4 regions of the Lelliottia jeotgali genome follow, and region 4 is predicted to be linked to each of the others. Evidence: predicted binding sites of a transcription regulator. Region 4 holds the regulator's gene; each other region holds the start of a gene.

Region 1 (7,622 bases), on a different contig from region 4:
TCCACCCGGCTTCAGCACGCGGTACATGGAGCGCAGCGCTTTCTCTTTTTCGGTGACATTGCGCAGGCCAAAAGAGATGGTGATGCAATCGAAGGTGTTATCCGGGAACGGCAGGGCTTCTGCGTTAGCCTGGACATATTCAACGTTACCGACAACGCCGATGTTGCGCAGCTTTTCGCGCCCCATTTTCAGCATTGAATCGTTGATATCAGCCAGCACTACGCGACCTGTTTCACCGACCATACGGGAGAACTTGGCGGTCAAATCGCCGGTACCCCCAGCAAGATCCAGAACGGTTTGACCACGGCGAACACCGCTACAGTCGATAGTAAAACGCTTCCACAAGCGATGAATGCCGAATGACATCAGGTCATTCATGACATCGTACTTTGACGCCACAGAATGGAATACGTGGGCCACCATGTCAGCTTTCTGCTCTTTGGCGACAGTCTGGAAGCCAAAGTGCGTTGTTTCTTGTGAATCTTCAACCATCTCAGTGCCTGCTAATCAGTCAAATGTGCGTGAAGTGTATCAGATTGGACGCGTTTGCCCTACGATTCAACCACCCTGGAAGAATCGCTCTGACTGCGTTTCGGACGACGTTTGCGCCACTAAATCATTGTCGCTACTGCGTATATTTTGCTCACTATCCGCACCGCGCAGACGGTATTCCTCATCCTGCGCAACGGCTTGTTCGGCCAATTCCGGATTAATCTCGCGCTTCACCTCCACGCCCAGCGTGCGGAATGCCTCGGCCTGGGAGAGTAAATTGCCGCGTCCGGATGAGAGTTTTTTCATCGCCTGACGGTAGTTATCCTGCGCGCGATCCAGGCTTTGCCCTACGGATGTCATATCGTCGACAAACAGGCGCATTTTGTCATACAGCTTGCTGGCACGATCGGCGATCTGCTGCGCGTTGCGGCTCTGATGTTCGTAACGCCACAGGTTAGCTATGGTACGCAACGCCACCAGCAGCGTGGTTGGACTCACTAGCATAATGTTGTTTTTCAGCGCTTCAGTGATCAGCTCCGGCTGCCTGTCGAGCGCCAGTAAAAACGCCGGCTCGACGGGGATAAACATCAGCACATAGTCCAGCGAACGCAGGCCGGGAAGCTGCTGGTAATCCTTACGGCCCAACAGGCGGATATGGTTTCGCACGGAAGCGATGTGTTCCTGCAGCGCAGATTCGCGGGTGAAGTCGTCTTCGGCATTGAAGTAGCGCTCGTAGGCCACCAGCGTCATTTTGGCATCGATAACCACGTCTTTGCCCTGCGGCAAACGCACAATCACATCGGGCTGCATTCGCGAGCGGGTATCGGTCTCGATGCTGACCTGAGTTTCATATTCGTGGCCATCGCGCAGCCCGGAAGCCTCCAGTACACGAGTCAGCACGACTTCGCCCCAGTTGCCCTGAGTTTTGTTATCACCTTTGAGCGCGCGCGTCAGATTGACCGCCTCTTGCGCCATTTGCGCGTTTAGCTGTTGAAGATTACGGATCTCGTGCGCCAGCGTGTGGCGCTCACGCGCTTCCATGCCAAAGCTGTCCTGTACCTGTTTACGAAATCCGTCGAGCTGTTCACGCAGCGGCGTCAGCAGGCCATTCAGGCTTTGGCGGTTTTGTTCATCGACGCGGCGGTTACTGTGTTCGAAAATACGGTTGGCGAGGTTTTCGAACTGCTCGCTGAGGCGCTGTTCGCTGTTGATCATCTGGCGGATTTTATCCTCCGCATGCAGCTGAGTAGATTCCAGACGGGTGGTCACTTCGCGGAGATCGGCTTCGAGGGAGGTATTGATATCGCGCAGATTGCGCAATTCGTTGTTAAGCAACTCGCATTCATCGCGCCAGTGGTTGCTCTGAGCCAACTGCTGTTTCGTCGCGCTGAGCTCAGCCACCATCTCTTCACGATCGGCCAGTTGTTCGGCTTTGTGCTGCGCGTGTTGATAGCCGGAAATCAGCCAGCCAATGGCTAAGCCCGCCAGCGCTATCGCCGCATAAATGATGATTGAGATGTCCACTACGCCCCCTGCGTCAAACCGTTACCGCACAAAATATAATTGTGCTGTATAAACGTCCAGTTTGAAAGGGCTTTCCTGCGAGGCGTTACGCAAAAAGAAAAGGCCGAACGCGTCGGCCTTGAACAGAATGCAGTGCGATTAGATCAGGCGGCGAGCCGCTTCAACCACGATCTTCACCGCGTGGCTTTCTGTCTGCTTCATAGTTTCTGCGTTCGGGATCTCTTGCTGGGTACGGTTGACGATAACGCCCGCCACCATACCCGCACGTAGACCCTGGCTTGCGCACATGGTCAGCAGCGTTGCAGATTCCATTTCGTAGTTCATGACGCCCATCGACTGCCACTCTTCCATGGAGCCTTTGAAACGGCTGACCACGCGACCAGAGAAGGTGTCGTAACGCTCCTGGCCTGGGTAGAAGGTGTCAGAAGAGGCGGTCACGCCGATGTGGGTGGTCGCACCGATAGATTTAGCCGCTTCAACCAGCGCCGTCGTACATTCGAAGTCCGCAACCGCCGGGAATTCCATCGGCGCAAAGTGCAGGCTTGCCCCGTCCAGACGCACGGACGCAGTGGTCACCAGCACGTCACCGACGCTGATATGCGGCTGAATTGCACCGGTAGTACCGATACGCAGGAAAGTACGAATGCCCAGTTGCGCCAGCTCTTCCACGGCAATAGAGGTAGACGGGCCGCCGATACCGGTCGAGCACACGATAACCGCTTTGCCATCCAGCTCTGCACGCCAGGTGGTGAATTCACGATGCGCTGCCAGCTTAACCGGCTTATCCATCAGCGCGGCGATCTTTTCCACACGCTCAGGATCGCCAGGGACGATAGCCAGCGTAGCCCCTTGTAAATCGTTTTTAGTGAGGCCGAGATGAAAAACATCAGACTTAGACATAGGTGACTCCTCTGTGGGTCGGTGTGTCAGAAGAAGTAAAACGGTACTTTACAGAAGCACCAGGCTTAATTTCGTGACGCACCTCACCATGAATGAAAATGGTTGCAGTTAATTTCCATAAAATAGTGATTTACATCACATTAACAAGTTTTATCGTTCTTAGCTGCACAAAAGATAGCCCGTTTCGGGCACTGTGAGTTGTTAACTTGAGGTCTATATTTACTTTTGCGCTTACGGGTACGGAGAATACCATGACACAAAGGACCCATTTTGCACCTGCTGCAGCCCCTCTCGCCTCCACTATTGTCTCGACGTCAGAAGAAGCCATAACGTCTGGCGAAACCTCGATCCCGTCGCAGGGTGAGAACATGCCCGCCTACCACGCGCGCCCGAAACAGGCAGACGGTCCATTGCCGATCGTGATTGTGGTTCAGGAAATTTTTGGCGTTCATGAACATATTCGCGATATCTGTCGCCGACTGGCGCTGGAAGGTTATCTGGCCGTCGCACCGGAGCTCTATTTCCGTCAGGGCGACCCGAACGACTACAGCGATATTCCGACCCTTTTCAGCAATCTGGTCAGCAAAGTGCCGGATGCACAGGTCCTGGCCGATCTGGACCACGTGGCGAGCTGGGCGGCGCGTAACGGCGGCGATTCGCATCGTCTGTTGGTAACCGGTTTTTGCTGGGGCGGGCGTATCAGTTGGCTGTATGCCGCGCACAATCCGCAGCTTAAGGCTGCTGTGGCGTGGTATGGCAAACTGGTCGGTGAGAAAACGCTGAATTCGCCGAAACATCCGGTGGATATCGCCACCGATCTTAACGCGCCAGTCCTGGGCCTTTACGGCGGACAGGATACCGGGATCACGCTTGAGAGCGTAGAGACCATGCGTCAGGCGCTGCGTGCCGCCAATGCCAAAGCCGAGATCGTCGTTTATCCCGACGCGGGCCACGCCTTTAACGCTGATTATCGCCCGAGCTATCACCAAGAGTCCGCCAAAGATGGCTGGCAGAGAATGCTGGCGTGGTTCAGGCAGTATGGCGCGAAAAAGAGTTAAGTCGCTCACACATTGACGCAACACCCGCAGCGGTTGTTTGACTTTTCAACAGATTTTGGTCGATATAAAAGCACAGGCGTGTAACTACGATCCGTAGGCAAGACCTGAAGCCCATCTCTCCTTCTCAGGAGGAATGGGCTTCAGGTCTTTTTTTTTGCTCTGGAGACAGGGGCCAGACATGAATCACTTGCAGACAGCACTGGATATCATCGCCCAGGTGGGTGGCGCTGAAAACATCGAACATCTTGAACATTGCTCCACCCGTTTACGGTTGAGTCTGTACGACAACAGCAAAGTGAACGAGACAGCACTGGCGAAAATTGACGGCGTGCTGGGCGTGCGTGTTAACGTGCAGTGCCAGGTGATCATCGGCCATGAGGTGGTTCAGGTTTATGAAGCGGCACGCTCACTTGTCGGTTCGCCACAGGCAAATGCACCAGCTCAGACCGCAAAACCTAACCGTGGCGCGCAAATTGTCGACTTTGTCATTAGCGTATTTCAGCCACTGGTACCCGCCATCGCGGGCGGTGGGGTACTCAAATCGCTCCTGTTACTGCTCGACGTACTCGGCTGGCTTAGTCGCGACAGTTCCACCTACAAAGTGCTGGATAACATCGGCTCTGCCCCGCTCTATTTCCTCCCGATTCTGGTCGCAATTACCACCGCGACGAAGCTAAAAGTGAACGTACTGGTTGCTGTCTCGGCCGTTGCAGTGATGGTGTTACCGGCGATGACGAAGCAACTCGCTGATGGCGCTGAGTTTATGTCGTTCGATCTGCGCAATGTGGCGTATGCCTCTCAGGTCTTCCCGGCCATTCTTTGCGTGCTGTTTTACGCTCAGACCGAGAAATTGTTTAACCGCTATTCTCCAGGCGCACTGCGTATTTTCCTCTCGCCGATGCTCTCGCTTCTGGTCACCGTACCGGTCACTTTGTTGATTCTCGGGCCGTTAGGATATGAACTTGGTGCCGGGCTGGCCACCGTGATCTTATGGCTGTATGGCAAGCTGGGATTTGTGGCGACGGGTTTGCTCGCAGCCGCGCTGCCCTTTATGGTCGCCGCCGGGATGCATAAACCCATGCTGCCTTATGCAGTGGCATCAATGAGTCAGTTTGGTCGCGAAATGCTTTATTTACCCGCATCGCTGGCGCATAACATCGCCGAATCTGGGGCATGTCTGGCGATCGCGTTAAAGAGCAAGGATAAAGTCCTGAAATCCACCGCGTTCTCAGCAGGTATTTCAGCGCTATTTGGTATTACCGAACCCGCCTTGTATGGCGTCACGCTCCTGAACAAAAAAGCACTCTACAGCGTGATTGCGGGCAGCCTGGTTGGCGGCGCGTTTATTGGCTGGATGGCCATAGAAGCCTTTGCGCTGGTCGGCCCAGGGCTTGCCAGTATTTCCATGTTTGTTTCACCTGATAATCCCATGAACATCGTCTGGGCCTTCGCCGGTGCAGGCTTGTCTTTTGTCATCGCCTTCCTCAGCGCACTGCTTTTATGGCGCGATAACGTCTCGGAGCAGTCCAGCGCACTGACCTTTATCCGCCCCGTAGAAGGGAAAATCATCCCTCTTGAGAGCGTCAATGACGACGTTTTCTCACGCAAGATCATGGGAGATGGCATCGCTATCATCCCTTCTCAGGGCGTTCTGCGCGCCCCCGCCCACGGCACAGTGGTGAACGTGTTTGAAAGTGGTCACGCATTGAGTCTGTTGACCGATACGGGCGTTGAACTGATTTTTCACATCGGCATCGACACCATCAGGCTACAGGGCGAAGGATTCCACCCGCGGGTGAAAGAAGGTCAGCAGGTGAAAGAAGGCGACGTACTGATTGAATTTTCTCTCGACACCATCACCGCCGCCGGGCTGGACCCGGTGGTGGTGATGGTGGTGACAAATGGCGAAAGATTCTCGCTGACACCAGGCAGTAACAACAATAAAGACACTCACCCTCATATCATCATGACGCTTAAGGAGTCCGTGTAATGGATAAATCCCTCCCATTTCCGCAAGGTTTTTTATGGGGCGGCGCGATTGCCGCTAATCAGGCTGAAGGGGCATGGAACGTTGACGGCAAAGGACCGTCAGTCGCTGACGCCATCACCTGGAAGCCCAATCTATCGCTGAAAGACTATGACGCCCACATGGCGCTAACGGATGACAACATTCGCGATGCGTTTGAAGGCCGTAACGATGCGTTGTACCCGAAGCGGCGTGGCATAGATTTTTACCACCACTACAAAGACGATATCGCCCTGTTTGCCGAGATGGGCTTTAAGGTTTTACGCGTATCTATCGCCTGGTCGCGTATTTTCCCGACCGGTGAAGACGCCGCGCCAAATGAAGCTGGCCTGCAGTTTTACGAAGAGATGTTCCGCGAACTGCGCCGCCACAATATTGAGCCGCTCGTGACGCTTTCACATTACGAAATGCCGCTGGCGCTAAGCGAAAAGTATAACGGCTGGGTGAATCGCAACGTAGTTGACGCTTTCGTGCGCTTCAGCAATGTCTGCTTCGATCGCTATAAAGATTTGGTGCGCTACTGGCTCACGTTTAACGAGATCGACAGTATTCATCGCCACCCGTTTACTACCGCCGGGATCCGTGAAGAGAAAAGTGCACCAGGGAAAGCAAAGCAGGATATTTATCAGGGGCTGCACCACCAGTTCGTTGCGTCTGCGCTGGTGACTCGCGACTGCCACGCCAAAATTCCAGGCAGCCAGGTTGGGTGTATGCTCACCAAACTCACCACCTATCCGCACAGCTGTCGCCCGCAAGACGTAGAGGCCACGCTGAAAAAGAATCTCGAAAACTATTTCTATGCCGATGTGCAGGTGTTTGGCGAATATCCACCGTTGATCCTGCGCGATCTCGCCAGCCGCGATATTCAGATTGAGATGCAGGCAGACGATCAACGCATCCTCAAAGAAAATACCGTCGATTTCGTCTCCTTTAGCTATTACATGTCGCTCACTGAATCAACGCAGGCGGACGTCGAGCGCACCGCAGGCAACACAATTCTGGGTGTCAAAAACCCGTATTTGCCGGCATCCGAATGGGGATGGCAGATTGACCCCATTGGGCTCAAAATTTCCCTGCTCGAACTTTACGATCGCTACCAGAAGCCGCTGTTTATTGTCGAGAATGGACTGGGCGCAAAAGATATTGTTGAAGAAGGGAAAATCCACGACAGCTATCGCATCGACTATTTCCGCGCCCACTTCGAGCAAACTTTGGCAGCTATTAACGAAGGGGTAGATGTGATGGGATTCACCACCTGGGGTTGTATCGACATTATCAGCGCGGGTACCTCGCAGATGTCCAAGCGCTACGGCTTTATTTATGTCGACCAGGATGATGAAGGCAACGGTACCTTAAAGCGCCTGAAAAAAGACTCCTTCTGGTGGTACCAGAGAGTGATTGCCAGCAATGGCGCTGACATGAGCTAAACGGCCAGGCCGCAGGAATAACCGTGATTACGATAAAGAAATCGCTCAATAACAGTATGCTGCTGGTTGATAACGACCAGCGGGAAATGATCCTGTTTGGCAAGGGGATTGGTTTCGGAGCCAAACCTGGCACGCACATCGATCTGGCGCAGGTAGAGAAAGTTTTTCTGCCACTCAGTGACCTGAAATCACGCC
Region 2 (7,622 bases), on a different contig from region 4:
AACATCAGCGGTGCATCGTGCAGCAGCGCACGCGCAACCGCCAGACGACGTAACTCACCACCCGAAAGTTGACGACCGCCTTCACCAAGCCACTCGTTTAAGCCATCGCCTTCGAGCAGTTTTTGCAGCCCGACCTGCTCCAGCATGGCGCCTAATTCACTGTCAGAGGCATTCGGTGATGCCAGCAGCAGGTTGTCGCGAAGCGTCGCGCTGAACAGATGTACGCGCTGCGGGACGACGCTGATAGCCTTACGCAGGGCCGGTTCGCTAAAGTCGGTCAGCGCTGTGTCGTTAAACAGAATTTCACCCAGGCGTGGGTCCCAGGCACGGGTAAGCAGTTGCAGCAGAGTGGATTTACCGCAGCCGGTTCGCCCCAGAATAGCAACATGCTGGCCCGCCGGAACTGTCAGACTAATGCCATCCAGTGCGTTTTGTGCTTGTCCGTCGTAGGCAAACGTCACCTCTTTAATCTGCACTGCCACAGATTCAGGGGCAGCATCTTGACGTGAAGTGAACTGTACTTCCGGTTCTTGCTCGGTGATCTGCGTAATGCGTACCGCTGAGGCAATCACCTGGCCGAGATGCTGGAAAGCACCGGTGACCGGGGCGAGGGCTTCAAATGCCGCCAGCGCGCAGAAGACAAACAGCGCAATCAGCGCACCCGGCTGAGTGTTTCCGCCAACACCACCCGACGCCATCCACAGCATCGCGATTACCGCAATCCCGCCAATCAGCATCATCAGTGCCTGGGAAAGGGCCGTCAGTTCAGACTGTCGGCGCTGCGCTTCATGCCAGCTGAGTTCTGTGCTTTCCATCCGAGCACGATAGCGGCGGCTGGCACCAAAAATGGTCAGCTCTGCCTGGCCTTGCAGCCATGAGGTCAGTTGCTGGCGATAGTCACCGCGCAGACGGGTCAGATTTTCCCCGGTCGACTTTCCCGCGCGATAAAACAGCGGCGGCAGCAGGAGAAGCGTAAGCAACATAATGCCGCCAAGCGTAAGCGCAATAGGCACGTCGAGCACGCAGAGGCCCAGCGTGACGGTGACGATCACCACAAAGGCGCCAACCAATGGAGAGATGACGCGCAAATAAAGGTGATCCAGTGTATCGACATCGGCGACAACGCGGTTGAGCAATTCGCCCTGACGAAAACGCGCCAGTCCGGCAGGGGAGAGTGGCAGCAGTTTACTGAAGGTGAAAATGCGCAGGTGTTGAAGGACGCGGAAGGTCGCATCGTGGCTGACCAGTCGTTCAAAATAGCGTCCGGCGGTACGGGCAATCGCGGTGCCACGCACGCCTGCAGCGGGCAGCATGTAGTTAAAACTGTAAAGGCCAGCAACACCCGCGACCGCAGAGGCCGACAGGAACCAGCCGGAAAGCGTCAGCAATCCGATGCTTGCCAGAAGGGTAACGATAGCCAGCACAATGCCCAGCGTCAGCATCCATTTATGGCGTTTGTACAGGGCGAGATACGGCAGTAAGGCGCGCATTAAATATCCTCCTGACGATTAGCCAGCAGGGCGGCGAATGGCCCCTCTGCGGCAGCGAGCGTAGCGTAATCACCACTCTCGACGATAAGACCGTTTTCCATTACCCAGATCTGATCCCATTCGGAAATGCCTTCGAGCTGGTGGGTCACCATCAGCGTAGTCTGCAAGCGTGACGCTTCATTGAGTGCCTGCATGACGCGCTGTTCGCTGTGGGCATCCAGACTGGCGGCGGGTTCGTCCAGCAGCATTAGTTGGCTTGGATTCAACAATGCGCGCGCCACGGCGATTCGCTGCGCCTGGCCGACGGATAATCCTGCTGCCTGATCGCCCACGACGGTATCGACGCCGTTTGGCAGCATTGGCAGAAACTCGCTGACCCATGCGCGGTCTAGTACCGACTGTAGCTCATCTTCGCGGGCGTCAGGACGCGCCAGCAGCACGTTTTCGCGCAACGTTGAGGCCGGTAGCTGTGGGTTTTGTCCCACCCAACTGAGCTGTTTGCGCCAGGCGTCAGGTTCCAGTAACCGCAGTTCCGTTCCGTTGATCTGTAACGAGCCGGTGTAAGCCATAAATCCGGATAAGGCATTCAGCAACGAGCTTTTCCCTGAACCACTGATCCCCACCAGAACAACTCTTTGACCCGCAGAGAGCGTGAAGCTAAGCGGTCCGGCCAGCACTTTACCTTCCGGCGATAACACTGAGAAATCTTGTGCATGAACGGTGATCGGTTGTTTGCTGTTGAGCGTGATATCACCACGCTCAGGGTGCGCCAGCGGCGTTTCCAGGAACGTTTTCAGGCTATCAGCGGCACCCACGGCCTGCGCCTTAGCATGATAGAAGGTGCCCAGGTCGCGTAGCGGCTGGAAGAATTCAGGAGCCAGAATCAGCGCCAGGAAACCGGCTGAGAGCGTCACGGCCGTACCGTAGTGGCCAAAATCCAGCGCGCCAAGATAGGAGAAGCCAAAGTAAACCGCGACCAGCGCAATCGACAGAGAGGTGAAGAACTCCAGCACGCCGGAGGAGAGGAACGCCAGGCGCAGCACTTCCATCGTGCGCTGGCGGAAGTCCTGTGACGCGTGACGAATGTTTTCGATTTCCGCTTCACCGCGACCAAACACGCGCAACGTTTCCATTCCGCGCAGACGGTCGAGGAAATGTCCGCTCAGGCGGCCGAGCGCAAGGAAGTTGCGTCGATTTGCATCTGCAGCCCCCATGCCGACCATCGCCATGAACATCGGGATCAGCGGCGCGGTGCCGAGCAGAATCAATGCTGCTACCCAGTTCGACGGGAAAATCGCCAGCACGATCAGCAAAGGAACGCAGACTGCCAGCGCCATCTGCGGCAGATAGCGGGCGTAGTAGTCGTGCATATCGTCGATCTGCTCAAGGATCAGCGTCGCCCAGCTTCCGGCAGGTTTACCCTGAATCCAGGCGGGACCCGCGTCCTGGAGCCTGTCCATGACCTGACGGCGGATTTCATAGCGAATCTGCTGTCCCGCGTAAAAGCCCACGCGTTCGCGCAGCCAGACCACCCAGGCGCGAAGAACAAAGATCAACACCAGTACGATAAAGGGCAATAATATTGCCTCGCGCGGAATGTTCTCCATAATCATATGGTTAAGAATGCGGGCCAGCAGCCATGCCTGGGCAACAATCAACAAACCGCTGATAAGACCCAAAACACGGGAAATAGTCAGCCAGCGGCGGGAAATAACGCTTTGCTGTTTTAGCCAGCGAGTTAACTCTTGTTGACGGGTTTTTTCCATTACGCGCTTTGCAGGTGAGTTATAAGAAATTAGACAACCGCATGTTACACGTGGGAAAAAATAAAGGCGACCTGTGGCCGCCTTTATTTACGTTTGTTACTGAGTTGTAAAGATTATTTACTTAATTCAGCCAGTCCGTCGAGGTAGCGTTCTGCATCCAGCGCAGCCATACAGCCGGTGCCCGCAGAGGTGATCGCCTGACGGTAGATATGGTCCATCACATCGCCCGCAGCAAAGACGCCAGGAATGCTGGTCTGGGTCGCGTTGCCGTGAATACCGGACTGGACTTTGATGTAGCCGTTTTCCAGCTCCAGTTGACCGTCAAAAATGCCAGTATTCGGGCTGTGACCGATAGCCACAAACAGTCCTGCGACTTCCAGGGACTCGATATTGTCGCTGTTCTGCGTATCACGCAGACGCAGACCGGAGACTCCCATCTGATCGCCCGTGACTTCTTCCAGCGTACGGTGGGTGTGCAGCACGATATTGCCGCTTTCCACTTTATCCATCAGGCGTTTGATGAGGATTTTTTCCGCGCGGAAGGTGTCGCGACGGTGAATCAGGTGCACTTCAGAGGCAATGTTGGCCAGATAAAGTGCTTCTTCAACGGCCGTATTGCCGCCGCCGATGACCGCGACTTTCTGGTTACGGTAGAAGAAACCATCGCAGGTCGCACAGGCAGATACACCGCGGCCTTTGAACGCTTCTTCAGACGGCAGACCGAGGTAACGCGCGGAGGCACCGGTGGCGATAATCAGCGCGTCACAGGTGTATTCGCCGCTGTCACCGGTCAGGCGGAACGGACGGTTCTGCAGATCAACCTTGTTGATGTGGTCGAACAAAATTTCGGTGTCGAATTTGATCGCATGCTCGTGCATACGTTCCATCAGCAGCGGCCCGGTCAGGTCGTTCGGATCGCCTGGCCAGTTTTCTACTTCAGTCGTGGTGGTCAACTGACCGCCTTTTTCCATGCCGGTGATTAATACCGGGTGCAGGTTAGCGCGTGCAGCATAGACCGCTGCGGTGTATCCCGCAGGTCCAGAACCAAGGATTAGCAGCTTACTGTGTTTAGCCGTGCCCATGAGATCCCCATTGTTGTTGGCAGACATTTGCTCGGATTGTAGGGAATTTGTTGCCGTAAAAAAAGAGCGCAGCAATTTTGTAAACGATTTGTGCAATAGGCGAGGGTGATGAACCGCCTTTATTGAGCGTAATAACATCACGTTTTTCATGAAAACGGTTGTTTATACGGCGACAAAATGAGGATTAATCCCCGGTCGCAATGAATAACTGGCACGTTGTACTAAAAAACGATGTTTTGCTTTGACAATCCCCTGCGCTTTTGCGAAAACATTGAAGGAAGAAAAAAAATCCGCGTTAACTGTGTGTCGCATAGACATGCACGCAGGCGCCATTTTTACCGGGTCAGCGAAATCTACGCATGGTGTGGACAGATGCCATGCGTGATGTTGGTGACAGCCTTTTGGCAACGGTCTTCTCACCGTAGAACCCGAATCTGCATCGCATACACACTATAAAACGCGATGTGATAAGCAACGGGTACAGGCTCTGAACAGTGATGTGCACAGGGTCCAGGCAGGAGTAGGGAAGGAATACAGAGAGACAATAATAATGGTAGATAGCAAGAAGCGCCCTGGCAAAGATCTCGACCGTATCGATCGTAACATTCTGAATGAATTGCAAAAGGATGGGCGTATTTCCAACGTCGAGCTTTCAAAACGTGTGGGACTTTCACCGACGCCATGCCTTGAGCGTGTGCGCCGTCTGGAACGACAAGGCTTCATTCAGGGCTATACGGCTCTGTTGAACCCGCATTATCTGGATGCCTCACTTCTGGTTTTTGTTGAGATTACTCTGAATCGTGGCGCACCGGATGTGTTTGAGCAATTTAACACCGCAGTGCAAAAACTTGAAGAAATTCAAGAGTGTCATCTGGTTTCTGGCGATTTCGACTACCTGTTGAAGACCCGCGTACCAGACATGTCAGCCTATCGTAAACTGCTGGGTGAAACCCTGCTGCGACTGCCTGGCGTGAACGACACCCGCACTTACGTGGTGATGGAAGAAGTCAAACAGAGCAATCGTCTGGTTATTAAGACGCGCTAATACGGAACAGGTGCAAAATCAGCGTAATTTGATTACACTCCTGTTAATCCATACAGCAACAGTGCCGGGTATCCCGGCGCTGTTGTCCGTTTTAGCAAACAGGCAGGAAATGCCTGGTACCTGGAGAGCCTTTTTTGAGCCAGGAATATACTGAAGACAAAGAAGTCACTTTAACGAAGTTAAGCAGCGGGCGCCGACTCCTTGAGGCGTTACTGATTCTTGTTGCCCTTTTTGCCGTCTGGTTGATGGCCGCCTTACTCAGCTTTAACCCTTCCGATCCCAGCTGGTCACAAACGGCGTGGCATGAACCTATCCATAATTTGGGTGGTGTGCCCGGCGCATGGCTGGCGGATACGCTATTTTTCGTCTTTGGCGTCATGGCCTACACCATTCCAATCATTATTGTTGGTGGGTGCTGGTTTGCCTGGCGTCATCGTCAAAACGAAGAGTACATCGACTATTTTGCGGTTTCACTTCGTTTGATTGGCGCACTGGCGCTGATCCTGACCTCGTGCGGTCTGGCAGCGATCAACGCCGATGATATCTGGTATTTCGCCTCCGGTGGCGTGATTGGCAGCCTGTTGAGCACGGCGCTCAAACCCATGCTCCACAGCAGTGGTGGTACCATCACGCTGCTCTGTATCTGGGCGGCAGGGCTGACGCTCTTTACCGGTTGGTCGTGGGTGAGCATCGCTGAAAAACTCGGCGGCTTTATCCTGAATATTCTGACGTTCGCCAGCAATCGCACCCGTCGTGATGATACCTGGGTGGATGAAGACGAATACGAAGATGATGATTATGAAGAAGAGTCGTCATCCGCCAACCGAACCGAATCTCGACGCACGCGCATCATGCGCGGGGCGCTGGCGCGTCGTAAGCGCGTCGCTGAAAAATTCACTAATCCTTTGGCTCGTAAAACGGATGCGGCTCTCTTCTCCGGCAAACGGATGGATGACGAAGAGCAAGTCACTTACAGCACAGGCGGCGTCGCCACCGATCCGGATGACGTGCTGTTCTCTGGCAATCGAGCGATGCCGGGTGATTTCGATGAATACGATCCGCTGTTAAACGGTCATTCTGTGACGGCTCCGGTTGCCGCAGCAGCAATTGCGACGACGGCGACGCAAGCTTACGCTGCGCCCGTTGAGGCCGTGATGTCAGTTGCGCCGGTTCAGACGCCAGAGCCTGCCCTGCAGCAGCCGATGGTTGACTGGCAAACGGCACCTGGCGTTCACACGCCTGAGCCGACTATTGCCCCAGAGCCAGAAAGCTATGTGCCAGTGCCGCCGCAGGATCAACAGTGGCAGCAGCCGTATCAGCCTGAGCCAGTTTACGAAGAACAATATGCCGAACCTGAGCAGCCTTATCAGGAATACACCCCTGAACCTGTTTCAGAGCCGCAGATTGAAGTGGAAGAGGTTAAACCTGCTCGTCCGCCGATGTACTATTTTGAAGAAGTGGAAGAGAAACGCGCCCGCGAACGTGAGCAGCTTGCGGCCTGGTATCAGCCAGTGCCTGAGCCTGCGGGGGTTAATCCTGTCACGTCGCCTGCGTTTAGTGCGCCAGATATCGATCCAACAGCGGCCATTGCTCCTGTTGCTGCAAGCGTTAAGCAAGCGACAGTTGCTGCGACAGCAACCGCTGCGGCAGCCGCACCGGTGTTTAGTCTGGCCGCCGGTGGAGCACCTCGTCCGCAGGTGAAAGAGGGTATCGGCCCACAATTACCGCGACCAAACCGCGTGCGCGTTCCAACGCGTCGTGAGCTGGCGTCATACGGTATCAAATTGCCTTCTCAGCGTATGGCTGAGGAAAAAGCGCAAGATCCGAATGATATCGATGATGCGGATGAAATGCAGCAGGACGAGCTGGCTCGCCAGTTTGCTGCGCAGCAGCATCAGCGCTACGGCGAAGAATATCAGGACCACTCGCAGCCTGATGTTAGTCAGGACGATGAAAACGACGCCGCAGAAGCAGAGCTGGCACGTCAGTTCGCCGCTTCACAGGAACAGCGTTATTCTGGCGAACAGCCAAAAAATGCGAATCCTTTCTCTCTGTCAGATTTTGAATTCTCACCGATGAAAGATTTGGTGGATGACACGCCGAGCGAGCCGCTGTTTACCCCGAGCGTGATGCCGGAAGCAGAGCCACCGCGCCCGCAATATGCTCCAGCGCAGCCTCAGCATGTTCCGCAGCCAGTGGCTCCGCAACAGTATGCGCAGCCGGTCGCTGCACCGCAGCA
Region 3 (7,622 bases), on a different contig from region 4:
GGCATTACTTTGCGGAAACCGCGAAATACCGGGGCAGAAATCATCGACTTACGCATCGCCGGAACGTTGAACGGCAGCAGGATGATGGCCAGCGGCAGGACAAGCCAGATATTCCACAGACCCGCCAGGCCAAGCGCGGCAGTCCAGGCCAGTAAAATCAGGCTACTCAAAACTAAACTGACGCGGTGATAGAACAACACACCGAGCAGAACAACGGTTGCGATAATGCTCAAAATCATCATAACGAAAAGCTCCCTTGCTTGTAGGAGGTCTGACCACTTGTGATGATATGGTTGTAGTGGATGTTATTTCTTTTAGCAATGCATTCACAAAATAATTACAACCTGGTTCACATTGTTCAGGTTTTCGCAGGCACGAATAATCAAAACGCCGGAGGATTTGCATGGCTTTAGCTTCTCGCTCTCAACGCTATCCGGTACACTCCGTTTGTTATTCATCAATACTGAAGGATTATCCTCATGTACCAGGATCTTATTCGTAACGAACTGAACGAAGCCGCGGAGACGCTGGCCAACTTTCTGAAAGATGAAGCCAATATTCACGCGATCCAGCGTGCGGCGGTCCTGCTGGCAGACAGTTTCAAAGCCGGCGGTAAAGTGCTTTCCTGCGGTAACGGCGGCTCCCATTGCGACGCCATGCACTTCGCGGAAGAGCTGACCGGTCGCTACCGTGAAAACCGTCCGGGCTACCCGGCAATTGCGATTTCTGACGTTAGCCACATCTCCTGCGTGGGTAACGACTTCGGTTACGATCATATTTTCTCGCGCTACGTTGAAGCGGTAGGCCGTGAAGGTGATGTCCTGCTGGGTATTTCCACCTCAGGTAATTCCGGTAACGTGATTAAAGCCATTGAAGCTGCGCGCGAGAAAGGGATGAAAGTCATCACCCTGACCGGTAAAGATGGCGGTAAAATGGCGGGTACGGCGGATATCGAAATCCGTGTGCCACATTTCGGTTATGCTGATCGAATCCAGGAAATTCACATTAAAGTGATTCATATCCTGATCCAGCTGATCGAAAAAGAGATGGTCAAGTAAGTCTTCGCTGGGGGCACTCATGCCCCCGCTGTTGTGGAGGTGATGTATGTGCGAATTGCTCGGGATGAGCGCCAATGTGCCAACCGATATCTGCTTTAGTTTCACCGGGTTGGTACAGCGCGGTGGAGGAACCGGGCCGCATAAAGACGGCTGGGGCATTACCTTCTACGAAGGAAAAGGCTGTCGCACGTTCAAAGATCCGCAACCCAGCTTCAACTCTCCTATCGCCAGGTTAGTACAGGATTACCCGATTAAATCCCGCTCGGTCATTGCCCATATTCGTCAGGCAAACCGAGGGGAAGTGGCGCTGGAAAATACCCATCCGTTTACCCGTGAGCTGTGGGGCCGCAACTGGACCTACGCCCATAACGGACAGCTGACAGGCTATAAATCACTGGAAACGGGAAATTTTCGGCCAGTAGGTGAAACTGACAGTGAGAAAGCGTTTTGTTGGTTACTGCACAAGCTGACAGAGCGTTATCCGCGCACGCCAGGAAATATGGAAGCGGTGTTTAAATACATCGGCACACTGGCCTGTGAGTTGCGTGAGAAGGGCGTGTTTAATATGCTGCTGTCGGATGGGCGTTACGTGATGGCGTTCTGCTCGACAAACCTTTTCTGGATCACGCGCCGCGCGCCGTTTGGTGTGGCCAAGCTGCTCGATCAGGATGTGGAAATTGATTTTCAAACCGAAACCACACCTGATGATGTGGTCACGGTTATCGCCACTCAGCCGCTGACGGGCAATGAAACCTGGCAAAAGATCATGCCAGGCGAGTGGGCGTTATTTTGCCTCGGGAACCGCGTAGTTTGATGCCAGTTGCGGGTGGACGACTTCATGACTCAGCGGTTTGCTGACGATGTAGCGACCATCCGCGACCGACACGGTCGGTGGCTTATGCGTTTGCTGGAAGTAGTCGTAACCCGGTTTCAGCTGTTTCCAGAAATCCGCGTAGGTCGAATACTTATGGCGCTGCATATTGGCATCGGTCATGCGGAACGGATAAATGTTCACCTGCACACCGGCCTGCCCGAACACTAATGCGCCCGTCACAAACTGGAAAATCTCATCAATACCGCTGTCCGTCATGGCGTAACAGCCAATGGACACGCAGGCACCGTGAATCATCAGGTATTTACCTTCGTAACCATGCGCGCGATCATAGGCATTCGGAAAACCGATGTTGATGGCTTTATAGAAGCGGCTGTCGGGTTTAAGCTGATTACGCTGAATGGTATAGAACCCTTCAGGACTTTTGAAATCACCCTGACGTTGTTTCGGGCCTAACCCGCCGGAATAGTTACAAATTTTGTAGCTATCAAGCAGCTGATATGTCTCGCCCATTTTGACAAATAGATCGAGCGTGCGTTCTTCCTTGAAGATCTGAATATAAACCGGTGATCCCATTAACTGCTGTTTATATTCTTTGCTGATCGGGGTGGTCGAACTGTCGCTGCTAAGCAGACCAGCAAACGAGACACACGGGATCAGAAGCATCGCAATGAACAATGCGATTTTACGCATACTACAAGTTCCTTGATAAAGCCAAACCAACTTGCCAGGACGGCAAAAGAGACCCGAAATCAGAATTATCTGGATTAGGAGCGCTCACATTAGCATCGCTGCATTTTTTCGCAAGCATCAAGCTTTGAGTTTACAAATTAGTTTGTATTTATAACTTATCAGGCTCTCTTTTAAACCAGGAAATGTGCGAAAAGGGGTGAACGCCAGGTCATCACGGCGCTTTTCAATTTTGATATTTTAACTGTATACTTATCCAGTAAATGTGAGGGCTGAGTATGCGCAAAATAATCCATGTCGATATGGACTGCTTTTTTGCTGCCGTGGAGATGCGTGATAATCCGGCGCTGCGGGATGTCCCGATTGCCATCGGCGGCAGCCGCGTTCAGCGCGGGGTAATCAGCACCGCCAACTATCCGGCGCGCAAATTTGGCGTGCGTAGCGCCATGCCCACGGCGATGGCGCTTAAGCTTTGCCCTCATCTCATTCTATTGCCGGGGCGTTTTGATGCCTATAAAGAAGCCTCGGTTCGCATTCGGGAAATCTTTTCCCGCTATACCTCGCTGATTGAACCGCTTTCTCTTGACGAAGCCTATCTCGACGTCACGGACAGCCTGCATTGTCACGGCTCTGCTACCCTGATGGCGCAGGAAATCCGCCAGACCATTTTTAACGAGCTGAATCTGACGGCTTCCGCAGGAATTGCACCGGTGAAGTTCCTCGCCAAAATTGCCTCTGATTTGAACAAGCCCGACGGGCAGTACGTCATTACACCTGATGACGTTCCGGCTTTTTTGAAAACGCTGCCGCTGGGTAAAATCCCCGGCGTTGGCAAAGTCTCTGCCGCTAAACTGGAGACGCTCGGCCTGCGAACCTGCGAAGACGTACAGAACAGCGATCTGGCGATGCTGCTCAAGCGCTTTGGCAAGTTTGGTCGGGTCCTGTGGGAGCGTAGCCAGGGGATTGATGAGCGCAGTATCAACAGCGAGCGCCTGCGTAAATCTGTGGGCGTTGAGCGCACTCTGGCAGAAGATATCCACGACTGGAGCGACTGCGAAACCATTATTGTCGAGCAGCTCTATCCCGAGCTGGAACGACGGCTGGCGAAGGTCAAACCCGATCTGCTGATTGCCCGCCAGGGCGTGAAACTCAAGTTCAACGATTTCCAGCAGACGACTCAGGAACACGTCTGGCCGCGCCTGAACAAAGACGATCTGATTGAAACGGCGAAAAAAGCCTGGCAGGAGCGTCGAGGGGGAAGGGGAGTGAGGCTGGTGGGGCTGCACGTTACGCTGTTGGACCCGCAGCTGGAGCGACAGCTGGTGCTGGGGCTATAAAAAAGCCTGGTGGCCAGAAGGTAAATGCAAAACGGCAACCAGGTTGCCGTTTTTAGTGTTTGCACCCTCTCCCGTGGGAGAGGGCCGGGGGGCGGGCATCAGACCGCACCCATCCCCTGTAGGCCCGGCAAACGCAGTGCCGCCGGGCACATACAGCAACTTACTTAGCCGGAATCGATTTCAGCAGTTCAGTCAGCAGCGTCCAGTAGTGGCCCACGCTTTCGATGTGCACCTGCTCGTCCGGAGAATGCGGGCCAGTAATGGTCGGCCCGATGGAAACCATGTCCATATCTGGGTACGGTTTCTTGAACAGACCGCACTCCAGACCTGCGTGAATCACCTGAATGTTCGGCGTGCTGTTGAACAGACGCTGATAGGTTTCACGCACCAGTGCCATCACTGGAGAAGTCGCATCTGGCTGCCAGCCTGGGTAGCTGCCTTTGGCGGAGGTTTTCGCGCCAGACAGTTTGCCCAGAGATTCCAGCATGCTCACCACGTACTCTTTACCGCTGTCGATAAGCGAGCGAATCAGGCAGATGATTTCTGCGCTGTCATCAGTCATGGTCACGACGCCGACGTTCAGGGAGGTTTCTACCACGCCTTTCGCCACGTCAGAGTTGCGGATCACGCCGTTTGGCGTGGCGTTCAGCAACTGCACAAAGCTGTCACGAGACTGCGCGGTCAGCGCGGCTTTATCAGTGTAGACGGATTCCAGAACCACGGTCAGATTTTTCTCTTTCGCCGACAGTTCGTTTTTCAGGATATCCAGGTAGACATTCGCCAGGTTTTTCAGCTCGTCGGCTTTATTCGCCGCAACAGCTACGGTCGCGAAGGCTTCACGCGGGATCGCGTTGCGCAGCGTACCGCCGTTGAAATCAACCAGGCGCAGATCCAGCTCAGCGGCGTGTCCCGCCAGGAAGCGTGCCAGCAGTTTGTTGGCGTTGCCCAGACCTAAATGAATATCACCACCGGAGTGACCGCCTTTCAGACCTTTCAGCGTCAGCTTGAAGGTCTGGAAGCCAGCAGGAATTGCTTCACGGGTCAGCGGCAGGGTAGAGATGAAATCAATACCACCGGCGCAACCCATGTAGATCTCACCCTCTTCTTCAGAGTCGGTGTTGATCAGGATATCCGCCTGCAGCCAGTTAGCCTGCAGACCAAACGCACCGTCCATACCGGCTTCTTCGGTCATGGTCAGCAACACTTCCAGTGGACCATGCTCAACGCTGTCGTCAGCCAGCACAGCCAGCGCAGATGCCATACCAATACCGTTATCTGCACCCAGCGTGGTGCCGCGTGCTTTGATCCACTCGCCATCAATGTAGGGCTGAATAGGATCTTTGGTGAAGTCGTGTTCGGTGTCGTTATTTTTCTGCGGCACCATGTCCAGATGCGCCTGAAGCACAACCGGTTTGCGGTTTTCCATACCGGCGGTGGCCGCTTTACGAATCAGAATATTGCCTACCTGGTCACGCTCCGCGTGCAGGCCTTTTTCCTTCGCCCAGCCCATAATATGTTCGGCAAGCTGTTCTTCGTGATAGGAAGGGTGAGGAATGGAACAGATTTTGGCAAAAATATCCCACAGTGGCTGTGGCGATAATTGAGACAGTTCAGACACGATAAGTCTCCTTGTCGTGGCGCTGCAAACAAGCTTGCAGGTCACAGGGTTAGCAGAGTGATAGTCAGCACAAGTCGGGCTTGCGAGATGAGGTTGAGAATACCACTTTCTCCGTCTGCTGCTAGCATAAAGCAAGTAAAAACTCCGCCCCGCGCCGCTAAACACTGGTTTTTAGTGCGTCAGATCTCTATAATCTCGCGCAACCTATTTCCCCCTCGAACACTTTTTAAGCCGTATATAAACAGGCTGGGACACTTCACATGAGCGAAAAATACGTCGTCACCTGGGACATGTTGCAGATTCATGCACGTAAACTGGCTGCACGCCTGATGCCTTCTGAACAGTGGAAAGGCATTATTGCCGTGAGCCGTGGCGGTCTGGTTCCGGGCGCACTGCTGGCGCGTGAACTGGGTATTCGCCATGTCGATACCGTCTGCATCTCCAGCTATGACCACGATAACCAGCGTGAGCTGACCGTGCTGAAACGCGCTGAAGGCGATGGCGAAGGCTTTATCGTGATTGACGATCTGGTCGATACCGGCGGCACTGCTGTTGCGATCCGCGAAATGTACCCAAAAGCGCATTTCGTGACTATCTTCGCTAAACCGGCTGGCCGTCCACTGGTGAACGACTACGTGATCGACATCCCGCAGGATACCTGGATTGAACAGCCGTGGGATATGGGCGTGGCATTTATCCCGCCAATCTCCAGCCGATAATTACAGTCCGAAATTATTTTTAACGCCCGGTGATGCCGGGCGTTGTTTTTTTTAGCCTCCAGCGCGTTACAATGGGTTTAATGTGACGTAATCATGGAGGCAGCGCGCAATGACCCAGGCGAATCTTAGCGAAACCCTGTTCAAACCTCGTTTCAAACACCCGGAAACGTCGACCCTTGTTCGTCGCTTCAACCCTGGCACTCAGCCTTCTGTGCAGTCCGCCCTGGACGGCAAAAACGTACCGCACTGGTATCGCATGATTAACCGTCTGATGTGGATCTGGCGCGGCATTGACGCCCGCGAAATCCTCGACGTGCAGGCGCGTATCGTCATGAGTGAGGCCGATCGTACCGACAGCGATCTGTACGACACGGTGGTCGGTTATCGCGGCGGCAACTGGATTTACGAGTGGGCCTCCCAGGCGATGCTCTGGCAGCAAAAAGCCTCTCAGGAGCAAGATCAAACCCTCAGCGGGAAGCACTGGCTTCATGCAGCTAATCTATACAGCATCGCTGCTTACCCGCATTTGAAAGGCGACGACCTGGCAGAACAGGCGCAGGCGCTGGCGAACCGCGCTTACGAAGAAGCCGCTCAGCGTTTGCCGTGCAATGTGCGCGAAATTGAGTTCACCATTCCCGGCGGGGCGCCGGTCACGGGATTTCTGCACATGCCGCCAGGCGAAGGCCCGTTCCCGACGGTGATGATGTGCGGCGGCCTGGATTCCCTGCAAATTGATTATTTCAGCCTGTTTGAGCGCTACTTCGCACCAAAAGGGGTCGCGATGCTGACGCTGGATATGCCGTCTATTGGTTTTTCCTCAAAGTGGAAACTGACGCAGGATTCCAGCTTATTGCACCAGCATGCGTTAAAAGCGCTGGAGAATATTCCCTGGGTTGATCACACCAAAGTCGCTGCCTTTGGCTTCCGCTTTGGCGCGAATGTCGCGGTACGCCTGGCTTATCTTGAATCGTCGCGCCTGAAAGCGGTGGCGTGTCTCGGGCCGGTTGTCCACGCGTTATTAAGTGACCCAACCCGACAAGCAAGCGTGCCAGAGATGTATCTCGACGTCCTGGCGAGCCGTCTTGGCATGCATGATGCATCAGACGAAGCGCTGCGTGTGGAGTTGAATCGCTATTCGTTAAAAACCCAGGGCCTGCTAGGACGTCGTTGTCCGACACCGATGCTTTCCGGATTCTGGAAAAACGATCCGTTCAGCCCGGAAGAAGAGTCACGTTTAATCACATCGTCATCTGTGGATGGCAAACTGCTTGAGATACCCTTTAGCCCGGTGTATCAGAATTTTGACAAAGCACTCAACGAGATTACGCGCTGGATCACCCAGAGATTGTGTTAAGAGATTGCTAAATT
Region 4 (7,622 bases):
CCCAGTTTGCGCGCCAGCGGCGCACCGATGGCAAAAAGCTCGTCACTGTCCGGGTAAGTGGAATCGTCAGCGCCTTCGACGTCGCGCCAGTGTCGGATGCATTCAGGTCTTTTCATTGTGTTTTTCCCATGTTGCGATGCGTCAGGTATAGCACACCGTGGCGGTTCTCGGCGTTTTCAGTAGAACATGGTAAAGTGAGGGTTTTCCAGACTCCATAATTCGAGGTGCGATATGGATAAGACCACGATGCAAGATCTGTTAGCGCAAGCTGAAAAGCTCTGTGCTCAACGCAATGTGCGCCTGACTCCGCAGCGCCTTGAAGTGTTACGTCTGATGAGCCTGCAACGCGGTGCTATCAGCGCGTATGATCTGCTCGATCTGCTGCGCGAAAGCGAGCCGCAGGCGAAACCTCCGACCGTCTATCGCGCGCTGGATTTCCTGCTGGAACAAGGGTTTGTGCATAAGGTTGAATCGACTAACAGCTACGTGCTGTGCCACCTGTTCGATCAACCGACGCATACCTCGGCCATGTTTATCTGCGATCGCTGTGGCGCGGTCAAAGAAGAAGGGGCTGAAGGCGTGGAGGATATTCTGCATTCTCTGGCGGCTAAAATGGGCTTTGCCCTGCGCCATAACGTGATTGAAGCACACGGGTTGTGCTCGGCATGTGTCGAAGTGGAAGCTTGCCGTCATCAAGGTGAATGCCAGCATGATCACTCGGTCATGGTTAAGAAAAAACCGCGCTAAAACAAAGCGGGCGGCCATAAGCCGCCCTCAGGGATTGTACTTCCGTGTACAACGGGTAGAACTCTGTTACCAGCGGTAGTCGTTGCGTTTTTCCCAGTCAACAACCTCTTTTTCCGCCTGATCTTTCGCGTAGCCGTAGCGTTCCTGAATCTTACCGACCAGCTGTTCGCGTTTACCTTCAATGACGGTTACATCATCGTCGGTCAGTTTACCCCATTGTTCTTTCGCTTTACCTTTGAACTGTTTCCAGTTACCGCCGATTTCGTCTTTATTCATAATCATATCCTCATCGTTCGGTTATCACGTAAATTTGAATCGTCCGTTTCGTTCGTATCTGCTGGACGTGATAATAATTGTAGATAAGGATTCGGCAGGCGTTGAGAGATTCAGAATCTTTAACCGTTTCGTCAAACGAAGCCACTAGGCGAACCAGGTGTTATTTCGCCAGTGACGCCGCCAGATAACCGCCAGAGAAAGGCCGCGCAGGGCGAGAAACACTGCCAGCGCCAGCCACAATCCATGATTACCCAACCACGGCAAAGTGAAGAGAGTTAACGCAAACCCAGCCGCCGCGACCGCCATGCTGTTACGCATTTCTGCCCCTCGCGTTGCACCGATAAACATACCATCCAGCAAATAACACCACACGCCCACCACCGGTAGAACGACCTGCCACAGGATGTAATGATTCGCCAGCTCGCGCAGCTCAGGCAAAGAGGTTAATAGCGCGACGATTTGGCTGCCGAACAGGGCATAAATAAGCGCAAAGACCAGCGCCACCAGGCCAGACTGGCGGCAGGCCGCACGCCACACCTCCTGCAACTGCCCCGTTTGGCGCGCACCGTAGGCTTGCCCGGAGTGGGCTTCCACGGCATAGGCAAACCCGTCAAGCGCATAGGCAGTGAACGTCAGCAGTGTCATGAGCACGGCGTTGACCGCAACAATCTCCGGCCCCAGCCGCGCGCCGAATACCGTTAATGCGCCAAAGCAGAGTTGCAATAGCAGCGAACGCAGCATGATGTCGCGATTCAATGCCAGCAGTTTGCGGATGTTGCCGCGCCACGCGGTTTTCAGCATCGCGAGTGATATTCCCCGCATCGCCAGCACACGCTTCACCATCCATAGACCGATGAAGAACGTGCCGTATTCCGCGACCACGGTTGCCAGCGCCGCGCCCTGAACATTCATATGCAGACCCATCACCAGCCAGAGGTCGAGGATGATATTGAGCACATTCCCCACCACCAGCAGGATCACTGGCGCACGCGCATATTGCACACCCAGTAGCCAGCCGAGCAGAACAAGGTTTGCCAGCGATGCCGGAGCGCTGAGCCAGCGGATTTCAAGGAAACGCCGCGCCTGTTCGAGCACCGCTTCACTGCCGCCAACGACGTGCAAAGCCAAATCAATAAGCGGTGTACGCAGCAAAACAATCAGCAGCCCCGCGCCCAGCGCAAGAATCAGCGGCTGCACCAGCGCGCGGGCCAGACGAAACGGATCTTTCGCGCCAAACGCCTGCGCGGTTAGACCTGTAGTGCTCATGCGTAAAAAGAGCAGCAGCATGAAGAGGAAACTGGTCGCCGTCGCGCCAATCGCCACACCGCCAAGATAAACAGGGGAATCCAGATGACCAATCACCGCCGTATCGACCAGCCCAAGCAAAGGAACGGTGATATTGGAGAAAATCATCGGCAGCGCAAGACGCCACAATGCCTTGTCTGAGGGAGTCAGCAGAGACATGAGAAATTACCGGGAAAGAAGTGAGACAGTCAGACTGCGGATGCACCGCAGCCTGTCAGAAAGATATTACAGCCATTCACCGTTGCGGATGACACCCACAGCCAGACCTTCAATAGAGAAAGCCTGCTCGCGGAGATCCACCACAATTGGGGAGAACTCGCTGTTTTCCGGCAACAGCTGAACCGTGTTGCCCTGTTTTTTCAGTCGCTTAACGGTGACTTCGTCATCAATGCGCGCGACAACAACTTGTCCATTACGCACATCCTGCGTTTTGTGCACCGCCAGCAGATCGCCGTCCAGGATTCCGATATCTTTCATGGACATCCCGCTAACGCGCAGCAGGAAGTCAGCACTCGGTTTAAACATCCCCGGATCGACCTGATAGTGGCCTTCAATGTGTTGCTGAGCCAGCAGAGGTTCACCCGCCGCAACGCGACCCACCAGTGGCAGACCTGTTTCTTCCTCTACCAGCAGGCGAATACCGCGTGAAGCACCGGAGACAATCTCAAGGACGCCTTTACGGGCCAGTGCTTTGAGGTGCTCTTCAGCGGCATTTGGAGAACGGAAGCCCAGACGCTGCGCGATTTCCGCACGCGTAGGTGGCATTCCCGTCTGGCTGATGTGATCTCGAATAAGATCAAACACCTCTTGCTGTCTGGCCGTTAACGCTTTCATTCCGCCCCCTGGGTGTATATACAGTTATGCTGTGAGTATATACAGTCAAAGGTGAATTTGGAACCAAAAACTGCACAAAAAACCAGAGACTTATTGCATTCCTGAAGGCTTATCGAAAATGTGACCAAAGAAGCGTGACCCAGGTGATGGCCGCTATGATAATCGCAAGCAGCACAGCGGCAGATCCCATGTCTTTCGCGCGGCCCGAGAGCTCATGGAAATCAGAGCCGATACGATCCACCACCGCTTCAATAGCGCTGTTGAGAATTTCCACTATCATCACCAGAAGAACCGAACCAATGAGCAGAACGCGAGTGATAGGATCAACGTCGAGGAAACAGGCGATGATGACCGCGATGACAGCAGCGACCCCTTCCTGACGGAAGGCGGCTTCATTGATCCACGCCGCGCGGAAACCTTTCCATGAATATCCGGCAGCTTTGATGATTCGGGTGAACCCGGTGGTATTATTGGCCATTAAAAGAACCTTTTCTTAGATTTAGCGTCAGTAACTAGGGTTGTCGCACGTAGCAATACAGCCTGAAGTATGACCGGTAACAACAGAAATTTTGCGCGCTTTCTGTTATCCTTGCGCCGCATTTGCATTATTAACCAGAGGCTTTACATCGTTTATGTCCGGCTGGCCACGAATTTACTACAAAATACTTAATTTACCATTAAGCGTCCTGGTAAAAAGTAAGTCTATCCCGGCGGAACCTGCGCTGGAATTAGGGCTCGATACCTCGCGTCCTATTATGTACGTTTTGCCTTATAACTCGAAGGCAGACTTACTGACGCTGCGCGCCCAATGTCTGGCGCATGATTTACCCGATCCGCTCGAACCGCTTGAGGTCGACGGTACTCTGCTGCCGCGCTACGTGTTTATTCACGGCGGGCCGCGCGTGTTTACCTATTACACGCCAAAAGAAGAGTCCATCAAGCTGTTCCACGATTATCTCGATCTGCACCGCAGCAACCCCAACCTGGATGTCCAGATGGTGCCAGTGTCGGTGATGTTTGGTCGTCGTCCAGGCCGCCAGAAAGGTGAAGAAAACCCGCCGCTGCGTATGCTGAACGGCATTCAAAAATTCTTTGCCGTGTCATGGCTGGGGCGCGACAGCTTTGTGCGTTTCTCCCCTTCCGTCTCTCTGCGCCGCATGGCGGATGAGCACGGCACGGATAAAATTATCGCCCAGAAACTGGCTCGCGTCGCACGTATGCATTTCGCGCGTCAGCGCCTGGCTGCCGTTGGGCCACGTCTGCCTGCCCGTCAGGATCTGTTCAATAAACTGCTGGCCTCCAAAGCCATTGCCCGTGCCGTCGAAGATGAAGCGCGCAGCAAGAAAATCTCTCACGAGAAAGCCCAGCAGAACGCTATCGCCCTGATGGAAGAGATTGCGGCGAACTTCTCTTACGAGATGATCCGCCTCTCTGACCGTATCCTGAGTTTTACCTGGAACCGTCTGTATCAGGGGATTAACGTCAACAACGCCGAGCGCGTACGTCAGCTAGCCCATGACGGCCACGAAATTGTCTATGTGCCCTGCCATCGCAGCCACATGGACTATCTGCTGCTGTCATACGTCCTGTATCACCAGGGCCTGGTGCCGCCGCACATCGCGGCCGGTATTAACCTGAATTTCTGGCCAGCAGGCCCGATTTTCCGCCGTCTGGGTGCGTTCTTTATTCGTCGTACCTTCAAGGGCAATAAGCTCTATTCCACAGTATTCCGCGAGTATCTGGGCGAGCTGTTCAGCCGTGGCTATTCCGTTGAGTATTTCGTAGAGGGTGGTCGTTCTCGTACGGGTCGTCTGCTTGACCCGAAAACCGGCACCCTCTCGATGACCATTCAGGCTATGCTGCGCGGCGGTACGCGTCCGATTACGCTGGTACCAATCTACATCGGTTACGAGCACGTGATGGAAGTAGGCACTTACGCGAAAGAATTGCGTGGTGCGACCAAAGAGAAAGAGAGTCTGCCTCAGATGCTGAAAGGCCTGAGCAAGCTGCGCAATCTCGGTCAGGGCTACGTGAACTTCGGCGAACCGCTGCCGTTAATGACCTACCTGAATCAGCACGTTCCCGAGTGGCGCGAGTCTATCGATCCGATTGAAGCGATTCGCCCAGCCTGGCTGACGCCGACGGTCAATAACATCGCCGCCGACCTGATGGTGCGTATTAACAACGCCGGTGCGGCTAACGCCATGAACCTGTGCGTCACGGCGCTGCTGGCCTCACGTCAGCGTTCACTGACGCGCGAACAGCTGACCGAACAGCTTGATTGCTATCTGGATATTATGCGTAATGTCCCGTACTCGGCGGATTCCACCGTTCCGGCTGCGACCGCCGGTCAGCTGATTGACCACGCGTTGCAGATGAACAAGTTCGAAGTCGAGAAGGACACCATCGGCGACATCATCATTCTGCCGCGCGAGCAGGCGGTGCTGATGACCTACTATCGCAACAACATCGCCCATATGCTGATGCTGCCATCCCTGATGGCGGCGATTATTACTCAGCACCGCCGCATTTCCCGTCAGGAACTGCTGCGCCATGTTGAGACGCTCTATCCGATGCTGAAAGCCGAGCTGTTCCTCAGCTGGAGCAACGAGGAGCTGGCCGTCGAGCTGGATAAACTGACCGCCGAGCTGTTGCGTCAGGGTCTGATTGCGGTGAAAGACGATGAGCTGCATATCAATCCATCCCGTTCCCGTACGCTGCAGCTGCTGGCAGCCGGGGCGCGCGAGACGTTGCAACGCTACGCGATCACCTTCTGGCTGTTGAGCAATAACCCGTCCATCAACCGTGGAACCCTGGAAAAAGAGAGCCGCACGCTGGCTCAGCGTTTATCCGTCCTGCACGGTATTAACGCGCCAGAATTCTTCGATAAAGCGGTGTTTAGCTCACTGGTGCTGACGCTACGTGATGAGGGTTATATCAGCGATACCGGCGATGCGGAACCTGAAGAGACGATGAAGGTTTACCAGATGCTGGCGGAGTTGATTACATCCGATGTGCGTTTGACGATTGAGAGTGCGACGCAGGACGAGTGACGATGCGGGTGCGGTCTGATGCCCTCACCCCGGCCCTCTCCCACAGGGAGAGGGATAAAAAATTGTAGGTCGGGTAAGGCGAGGCCGCCACCCGACTTTTTTTTACGCCGTCATTAAGACCAGTAACTCATCGCCAGCCCCAAAAACAGCACCAGGCCGACGTAGTTATTATTCAAAAACGCTTTGAAACAGGCATCGCGATCGCGGTTCGCAATTAGCTTTTGCTGATACGCAAACAACAGTCCCGCCACCAGCACTGACCAGTAAAACTCCCAGTTCAACGCGTTCAGATAGCCAATCAACACCATCAGCGCCAGCACGGCGACCTGCAAAATCCCGATGATCAGCTTGTCGTTACGACCAAACAGGATTGCTGTCGATTTGATGCCGATTTTCAGATCGTCATCGCGGTCAACCATCGCATACTGCGTGTCATATGCCACAGCCCACAGGATGTTGGCGAGGAACATCAGCCAGCAGCTTAACGGCACAGATTCACTGACGGCAGCGAACGCCATCGGGATCGACCAGCCAAAAGCCGCGCCCAGCACCACCTGCGGCAGATGGGTGTAGCGTTTCATAAACGGATAAACCCACGCCAGCGCCAGTGCCGCCACCGAGAGCAAAATCGTCATGGTGTTAAGCGTTAAGACCAGCAGGAAAGCGAGTAATACCAGCACCACAAACAGGGTACGGGCCTCTTTTTCCGATACCTGACCGCTTGGCATTGGGCGATTGGCGGTGCGTTTGACATGGCCGTCAAACTTACGGTCGGCATAGTCATTGACCACGCACCCCGCCGCGCGCATCAACCAAACACCGGCTACGAATACCGCCAGTATCCATAAAGGCGGTAATCCAGGCGTGGCGACCCACAGCGCCCACAGCGTCGGCCACAGCAACAAAAAGGTGCCGATGGGTTTATCCGTGCGCATCAAGCGGTGAAAAGCCAGCAGCTTATCCTGCGTCAGACTCCACTCCATTTTCAAATCCTCTTAGTACAACGGCGATGCAGGCAAAAAGAGTTCTGTCAGCATGAGCGGCTTGCCGCTTAAGCGCAGGCGGGAACGGCGTCCCCACAGGTCTGCATCGCGACCAATTTCAATAAAATCTCGGGTCAGCTCTGACGACGTAAAAAGATAACGTCCCAGTGGGACAGTGCCCAGCTCTTGCAGCGCCAGTTCCGGGCCACACAGTGTGGATTCAGGGACCACGGTACGACCAGCAAGCCAGGGCTCACCGTCTGCGCAGAGTAAAATTTCACGTAGCCAGTAGCGCGCTTCTTTCGGCAGCAACGACAGCTCACTGGCCACTGCATCAGGCGAGACAAATCCTTCCTGAATCAGCGTTACCGTGACTTTTTTACCCTGCTGCTCAAAGCGTTTCGTCATGGAATCTTCCAGCAGC

Evidence for each region. Region 4 encodes LexA, which represses DNA repair genes until DNA is damaged. Its sites were predicted from a motif close to TNCTGTATGTACATACAGNA; they were not measured.
Region 1: rmuC (DNA recombination protein RmuC) is a predicted target of LexA. The motif match lies at 2,059-2,078, and genes of this name have one in related genera.
Region 2: JBO43_RS10630 (DNA translocase FtsK 4TM domain-containing protein) is a predicted target of LexA. The motif match lies at 5,422-5,441, and genes of this name have one in related genera.
Region 3: dinB (DNA polymerase IV) is a predicted target of LexA. The motif match lies at 2,823-2,842, and genes of this name have one in related genera.

The regions. Positions count from the first base shown of each region.
Region 1 is NZ_JAENMQ010000018.1:62,283-69,904, reverse strand. Features, by position in the region: gene ubiE (bifunctional demethylmenaquinone methyltransferase/2-methoxy-6-polyprenyl-1,4-benzoquinol methylase UbiE) at 1-492, opposite strand, end outside; gene rmuC (DNA recombination protein RmuC) at 559-2,016, opposite strand; gene udp (uridine phosphorylase) at 2,155-2,916, opposite strand; gene JBO43_RS22240 (dienelactone hydrolase family protein) at 3,168-3,974, shown strand; gene JBO43_RS22235 (beta-glucoside-specific PTS transporter subunit IIABC) at 4,153-5,964, shown strand; gene JBO43_RS22230 (glycoside hydrolase family 1 protein) at 5,964-7,427, shown strand; gene JBO43_RS22225 (PRD domain-containing protein) at 7,451-7,622, shown strand, end outside.
Region 2 is NZ_JAENMQ010000003.1:385,297-392,918, reverse strand. Features, by position in the region: gene cydC (heme ABC transporter ATP-binding protein/permease CydC) at 1-1,490, opposite strand, end outside; gene cydD (heme ABC transporter permease/ATP-binding protein CydD) at 1,490-3,256, opposite strand; gene trxB (thioredoxin-disulfide reductase) at 3,370-4,338, opposite strand; gene lrp (leucine-responsive transcriptional regulator Lrp) at 4,889-5,383, shown strand; gene JBO43_RS10630 (DNA translocase FtsK 4TM domain-containing protein) at 5,518-7,622, shown strand, end outside.
Region 3 is NZ_JAENMQ010000005.1:21,014-28,635, forward strand. Features, by position in the region: gene fadE (acyl-CoA dehydrogenase FadE) at 1-242, opposite strand, end outside; gene lpcA (D-sedoheptulose 7-phosphate isomerase) at 480-1,058, shown strand; gene JBO43_RS11985 (class II glutamine amidotransferase) at 1,105-1,872, shown strand; gene dpaA (peptidoglycan meso-diaminopimelic acid protein amidase) at 1,843-2,583, opposite strand; gene dinB (DNA polymerase IV) at 2,859-3,917, shown strand; gene pepD (cytosol nonspecific dipeptidase) at 4,078-5,535, opposite strand; gene gpt (xanthine phosphoribosyltransferase) at 5,796-6,254, shown strand; gene frsA (esterase FrsA) at 6,364-7,608, shown strand.
Region 4 is NZ_JAENMQ010000012.1:116,848-124,469, forward strand. Features, by position in the region: gene JBO43_RS19070 (cupin domain-containing protein) at 1-116, opposite strand, end outside; gene zur (zinc uptake transcriptional repressor Zur) at 232-747, shown strand; gene JBO43_RS19080 (CsbD family protein) at 814-1,023, opposite strand; gene dinF (MATE family efflux transporter DinF) at 1,168-2,487, opposite strand; gene lexA (transcriptional repressor LexA) at 2,554-3,162, opposite strand; gene JBO43_RS19095 (diacylglycerol kinase) at 3,272-3,640, opposite strand; gene plsB (glycerol-3-phosphate 1-O-acyltransferase PlsB) at 3,795-6,215, shown strand; gene ubiA (4-hydroxybenzoate octaprenyltransferase) at 6,329-7,198, opposite strand; gene ubiC (chorismate lyase) at 7,211-7,622, opposite strand, start outside.